DNA from 3 places in the Neobacillus sp. GCM10023253 genome. Region 2 is predicted to be linked to each of the others. Evidence: riboswitches for the same ligand, from Rfam matches in the RefSeq annotation. Region 2 holds a riboswitch; each other region holds the start of a gene.
What was found. Region 2 has a riboswitch for glycine ahead of gcvT (glycine cleavage system aminomethyltransferase GcvT). Riboswitches for the same ligand answer to the same signal wherever they lie in the genome.
Positions count from the first base shown of each region.

Region 1: it holds a riboswitch for glycine, as region 2 does, so the genes downstream of both, glyA (serine hydroxymethyltransferase) here and gcvT (glycine cleavage system aminomethyltransferase GcvT) in region 2, are expected to answer to the same signal.
Region 3: it holds a riboswitch for glycine, as region 2 does, so the genes downstream of both, ACFPA1_RS23850 (amino acid permease) here and gcvT (glycine cleavage system aminomethyltransferase GcvT) in region 2, are expected to answer to the same signal.

Region 1 covers NZ_JBHSHV010000029.1:261,021-263,295, reverse strand. Annotated here, with positions in the region: gene glyA (serine hydroxymethyltransferase) at 1-940, opposite strand, end outside; glycine riboswitch at 1,102-1,206, opposite strand; gene ACFPA1_RS28435 (hypothetical protein) at 1,286-1,699, opposite strand; gene solA (N-methyl-L-tryptophan oxidase) at 1,764-2,275, opposite strand, start outside.
Region 2 covers NZ_JBHSHV010000012.1:302,522-304,796, reverse strand. Annotated here, with positions in the region: gene ACFPA1_RS15590 (DEAD/DEAH box helicase) at 1-946, opposite strand, end outside; glycine riboswitch at 1,106-1,195, shown strand; gene gcvT (glycine cleavage system aminomethyltransferase GcvT) at 1,427-2,275, shown strand, end outside.
Region 3 covers NZ_JBHSHV010000027.1:54,667-56,941, forward strand. Annotated here, with positions in the region: gene pruA (L-glutamate gamma-semialdehyde dehydrogenase) at 1-622, opposite strand, end outside; glycine riboswitch at 921-999, shown strand; gene ACFPA1_RS23850 (amino acid permease) at 1,129-2,275, shown strand, end outside.

The sequences.
Region 1 (2,275 bases), on a different contig from region 2:
GCACAATATGATTATCAGTCCCGCCGGATACAAGAGCTGCCCCTTCCTGCTTTAGCGCCTCTCCCAGTGCAGCTGAATTTTCAATAATTTGTTTGGCATATTCCTTAAAGCTTGGCTGCAATGCTTCATTGAAAGCAACTGCCTTAGCGGCAATGATATGCATGAGCGGCCCGCCCTGAATTCCCGGAAAAACAGCTTTATTTATTTGTTTGATTATTTCTTCATCGTTTGTTAAAATCACTCCGCCTCGTGGGCCGCGCAATGTTTTATGAGTGGTGCTGGTCACAACATCCGCATATGGAACCGGAGAAGGATGGAGACCTGCAGCAACAAGTCCGGCAATATGTGCCATATCAACCATCAGTTTTGCGCCAACCTGATCGGCGATTTGTCTAAATCTCGCAAAATCAATCACTCTCGGATAGGCGCTTGTACCGGCGATAATTAATTTTGGTTGTTCTCTTTTCGCAACTTCTTCCAGCTCATCGTAATCAATCAGGTGATTGTCTTCTCTTACCCCATAAGAAACAACATCGAACCATTTTCCTGACATTGCTACCGGACTGCCGTGAGTTAAATGGCCGCCGTGCGATAAATTCATCCCCATAATCTTATCGCCTGGTTGAAGCAGGGCGAAAAATACAGCAGTATTGGCCTGTGCACCGGAATGTGGCTGGACATTGGCAAATTTGGCGCCAAATAATTTGGTCAGCCTTTCAATCGCTGCCTGTTCTGCGACATCCACAAATTCACAGCCGCCATAATAGCGCTTACCTGGATAACCCTCGGCATACTTATTCGTCATCACACTTCCCATTGCTTCCAAAACATCCGGGCTGACAAAGTTTTCGGATGCAATTAATTCCAACGTATGAAGCTGGCGGTTTTTCTCACTTTCAATTGCCTCAAAAATTGTTGAATCGTTTTGTTGTAAACTCATTGATCATTCCTCCATTTTTCCATAATTGCTTTAAAAAAAACAAAAAAGGACAGAAAAGGGGTGTAAAATCATCCCTTCTCTGTCCTTTTACCTGAGAGTTAAACTCCAACATTTGGAGCTTTCTCCTTTGGTGGCATTTTCAAATACGCTCTCCAGAGGTGCGTCCTGTTATGGTTCTTTTACCTGAGAGATTGGTTCCAAGGGTTTTTTTGGAACTTGCTCCTTCGGTGGTAGATGTAGATATTACACTCTCCCACAACAATCATCCGCTCTATTCAATTTTATTATTTTCAGAATAATCATTCTGTTTGTAATTGTCAATGCCTTTTTAAATAAGTTTGGTTATTACAAATAAGTAGGATTTGCCTCTACATTTTTGAAGTAAACCACTTCGCCATCACTTTCACCATCGAAAATAACAGTTGTATTAGGGGAGAAGACTAATACGTCCCCTACTTCTGCCACATATTTGTTTCCTTCTACATCGCGGACAACCATTTTACCTTTGGTCACAACTTTAATTTCGATAAACGTAAATTCTGCAGAATAATCAACCGAAGGCTGGAGTGCATAGTAACCCATTGTTAATACTTGTTTTTTATCTGTAATCGGCACATCAAGGATTTGCCCCTTTAACTCAGGTGTTCCCCGCAATATGCTTAATTCATTTAATTTATAGGTTCCTGCTTTAATTAATTGAATGCCCGGTTTTGCATCTAAATAAGTTAATTGGCCTTGTGTTAATGTTTTTTCGCTCATTTTTGCACCTCTAAATTTATTATTTTTTTTTATCGTTCTAGGATAATGGCAATTTAATAATCTATTAGATCTTTGCTTTCTGTTTTAAAGCAGGGCGATTGATAGAGAAAAGAGAAATATCATGTTCGGTTTTGCCAGTTGTCACTAGTTGGCTTAGCGTTTCACCAACAACACTTGAGAATTTAAATCCATGGCCGGAGAAGCCTGCTGCGATTGCCACATTGGAGTACTGTGGATGCAAATCAATCACAAAATGCTCATCAGGTGTTTTTGTGTACATGCAAACTGCCCCTCTTTTAAGAGTTCCAGTAGCACCCGGCATGTATTCTTCTAGGAATCTGCGAATATTTCCTTCATCCTCCGTATAGATACCAAATTCACGATTAATTGTATCCGGGTCGATTTCTTGACCGAAAGTATGGTATCCTATTTTCAAACCGCAGCCGCTGAAGCTTGGGAACCCGTAATAGATGCCTGTCGGTACTTCAACCATGAAGGCCGGGAAACCATGGGTATTGCTATACTGTGATTCTTCGCATTCGAAGAACCCAACAACTTGGCGGTAAGGCTGTAACG
Region 2 (2,275 bases):
CTTCACGCTGCAGAGTCATCACAGAAAAACTGCTCGTTTGAACCCAGTCTCCCTCATTTTTAAGCTCTAAGATGGAGTCATACAGGTCGCGTTCCGATTTTGTAAATTCAATCGGAATTGTCTCCACATGCCGTTTCGTCCATTCGATCCCTGTATCGGCACGGCGGTTACGGATCATGACTTTATTGACTAGCTCTTTTAGATGCTGGTCATCATTTAAGGAACGGGAATCACGTTTATATTTTTCGTAAAAGACAGTTTCATTCCCTAAGTGACCAGGCTTTAATAGGGATACGAGGTTAAAAATCTCCTCAATCCTGTTTTGAATCGGTGTTGCCGTCAGCAATAAACAAAACTTCTTTTTTAAGTTTTGAACAAATTCGTAGTTTTTGGTTTTATTATTTTTTAATTTATGGGCTTCATCGATAATGATGAGGTCATAGTCTTGCTTGTAAATGATCTCCCGATGCGGATTTCGTTTCGCCGTATCGATGGAGGAAACAACGACATCACATTGTTCCCAAACATAGCTTTTTCTTTGAGTGACAGCTGGTATATAAAATTTGCTATTTAATTCCTGTGCCCACTGGGTGACTAAGGAGGCGGGAACAAGAATTAACACTTTTTTCACTAATCCGCGAATCATGTATTCTTTTAAAATTAACCCTGCCTCGATAGTCTTTCCGAGACCCACTTCATCCGCAAGGATGGCCTTTCCGTTCATGTTTTCAACCACCTGCTTGGCTGTTTCAAGCTGATGAGGGAGAGGCGTCAAATTTGGCAGATGCTTTGGGGCCTGCAGGCCTTCGAATTCCGGGACCACCAAGTGTTTTTCAATATCGATGGCCAATTTAAAAAGCTCCCAATTCCCCCAAGGTCCATCATGATCAATTTTATGTAAAAAATCATCCTGCCAGGAGGAATCAAATTCCATTTCGACATTCATCCGTTTCAGCTCCTTTTTTCGATAAATTGTTATTGCCCGATATGTTGTTTTAATGGTAGGATGATAATAGCTTTGAAAGTTTCAAATATTTAAATAAGGTAATCTATTTTTTAAGTATAATTAGTATAACCAAATTGGAAAAAAATATTATAAGTGCGAATGAAAACAAGGGGAGAGACTACTTTTTGTAGCGCCGAAGGAGCAAGCAGCTTATGTGAATCTCTCAGGCAAAAGAACTCTTGTTGGACGCAGCTCTGGAGAGTGCTGGATGATACCAGCCACCAAAGGGGACAGCCGATTTAGGTAAACTTTCAGGTGCAAGGACAGAGACCTTCTTTATTGGTAAAGGGAGGTTTCTGTCCTTTTTTGCACCTTTTTGTTGTTTTTAGGAAAACGGCAAGGAGTTTTCCTATTTTTGTTAATTGGCAATAATTCATTTTTACAAATAATGAACATGTAGTAAATGAAGGGGGATTTATGATGACGGAATTAAAACGCACTCCGCTGTTTGAAGTTTACAAGGAATACGGCGGAAAAACCATCGATTTTGGCGGCTGGGAGTTGCCTGTCCAGTTTTCAAGCATCAAGGATGAGCATGAAGCTGTCCGCACGAAAGCCGGTTTATTCGATGTATCCCATATGGGCGAAGTTGAAGTAAAGGGCCCAGACAGCCTCAACTATTTACAAAAATTGATGACAAATGACATTTCAAAAGTGAAAGACGGCGGGGCACAATATACTGCGATGTGCTATGAAAACGGTGGAACTATTGACGACCTGCTTGTTTACAAGGTTGAAGACAATCATTATTTGCTTGTTGTCAACGCATCGAATATTGAAAAGGACTACAACTGGCTGGAGAAGCATCTTGAAGGCGATGTAACAATCGAAAACTTGTCTGAAACAATGGCGCAGCTTGCGCTTCAAGGCCCTCTTGCTGAAAAGGTATTACAGAAGCTTGCTTCAGAGACGGATTTAAGTCAAATCGGCTTTTTCAAATTCCAGCAGGAAGTTGTTTTAAATGGGAAAAAAGCACTTGTATCTAGAACTGGTTATACAGGGGAAGACGGCTTTGAAGTATATTGTGATGCCGGTGATGTCGTCGAACTCTGGACAGCCATTCTTGAAGCCGGAAAAGACGAGGGAGTTATTCCTTGCGGCCTCGGTGCACGCGACACACTTCGTTTTGAAGCAAACTTAGCGCTTTACGGCCAGGAATTATCACCGGAAATTTCCCCGCTTGAGGCAGGAATTGGCTTTGCAGTGAAATTGAATAAAGAGGCTGATTTTATTGGAAAAGAAGCTCTCGTGAAACAAAAGGAAGCAGGT
Region 3 (2,275 bases), on a different contig from region 2:
CGTTCCCCATCATCGCAGGAGCTGCTGGCAGGTTTCCGCCAATGGCAGTGAAGTTAAATGGAGAAATCGCCAATACAAACCCGTCTAATGGACGGTAATCTGTACGATTCCATACATTCTTCATGCTGCTTGGCTGAATTTGATAAACCTGATTTGCATAATCAACGCCAAAACGTAAGAAGTCTATTAATTCTTGGGCTGAATCAATTTCAGCTTGAACAGCTGTTTTGGACTGTCCTAACATGGTCGCAGCATTCATGACATCACGGTATGGACCAGAGATTAAATCAGCAGCTTTTAAGAAAATAGCGGCGCGGTGTTCCCAGGCCATATTTGCCCATGCTTCTTTGGCAGCCATCGCCGCTTCAACAGCATCACGCAGCTCTTTTTCTCCGGCTTGCGAATAGTTTGCTAAAACATGTTGATGATCATGTGGCATAACTACTTGCTTCACTGTATCTGTCTTTATATTTTCGCCATTAATAATCACAGGGATATCGATTACGATACCAGATTGGCGTGTTAATTCTGCTTTTAATGTTTCCCGTTCTTTTGTACCTGGAGCATAAGTATTGCCAGGTTCATTTGCAGGTGTTGGGATTTTGAAAATTCCGTTACTCATTCTTTCACGTTCCTTCCCGTTTATATATTCTGTTCCTTTATAGACAAAGCTACTTATTTCGACAATTATTATAACATACTTTTTCTGTTCTTTGGCTTTCTATTACAACTTAATGAAAGCGAATTCAAATTCTTATCTCTGGGGTTTAAATTAATTCCAGAGATTCAATAAAATATAAAAGAGTCAGTTATTGTTGACAAAGTAATTTAATACTACTAAAATTAAAAATTATTCAACAATATTATCTGAAAAACTTAATAATTAGCAAGCTATGATTGCTATGGATCACACTATAGCAGGAGCAGCTTCTGGAGAGACCGCGGATTCCGCGGCGCCGAAGGGTTCACAATCTCAGGCAAAAGGACAGAAGAGTACTGAATATATATTTGTCATGCTGACAATTGTCAGCTTAATAAGTATTATTTGTTATTCTTATGACCGTGAGATTGGAGGACATCCAATCTCTTTTTTTATTGGGTTTTTTAAACTTTAAGGGGGAGTCAAGGTTGGCACAGCAAGAATTAAAGAGGAATTTAGCAAATCGGCACGTTCAACTTATCGCAATTGGCGGCACCATTGGTACCGGATTATTCCTGGGGTCGGGTAAAGCCATCCAACTGGCTGGCCCATCTATCATCTTTGCTTATTTGATCGTAGGTATTGCCTGTTTCTTTGTGATGAGGGCGCTGGGGGAACTCCTGCTGTCTAAGGCGGGCTATCAGTCTTTTACTGACATTGCCGAAGATTATCTTGGACCGCGAGCCGCGTTTGTAACGGGATGGACCTATTGGTTTTGCTGGATTATGACTGCTATGGCTGATGTGATTGCTGTTGGTGTATATGTACGATATTGGTTTGATATCCCACAGTGGATACCTGCAATTGTCTGTTTGGTCGTCTTATTGGGCCTCAATCTATTAACGGTAAAGCTTTTTGGAGAATTGGAGTTCTGGTTTGCTCTAATAAAGGTCATTACCATTCTCGCCTTAATCGGAATTGGGGTCATTTTACTAGTGATGGGATTCAAGACAGATGCAGGGGCAGTCTCTATTAAAAATCTTTGGGAACATGGCGGCCTTTTTCCAAATGGAATAACAGGCTTCTTGCTTTCATTCCAAATGGTCGTTTTTGCATTCGTTGGTGTGGAATTAGTGGGTGTATCGGCAGCGGAAACAGCCAATCCGGAAAAAAATATCCCATCGGCCATTAATAAAATTCCTTTACGGATTTTATTTTTCTACGTTGGCGCATTGATCGTTCTTCTATGTATTAATCCATGGACGGAACTGAATGCAGCTGAAAGTCCGTTTGTCAAAACGTTTAGTTTAGTCGGGATTCCGATTGCCGCAGGAATTATTAATTTTGTCGTTCTAACTTCAGCCGCTTCTGCTTGTAACAGTGGGATGTTTTCAACAAGCCGGATTTTATATAATTTAAGCAGTAATAGCCAGGGACCAACCAATTTTGCGAGACTGAATAAAAATCATGTGCCAAGTAATGCGTTATTGATTTCGACTCTTGTCCTGACAGGGGGAGCGCTCCTTAGCAAACTTATTCCGGAGCAGGCTTTTGGAATTGTGACAACAATTAGTGCCATTTGTTTTATTTGGGTTTGGGGCGTCATTCTGATTTGTCATGTAAGGTATAAGAAAA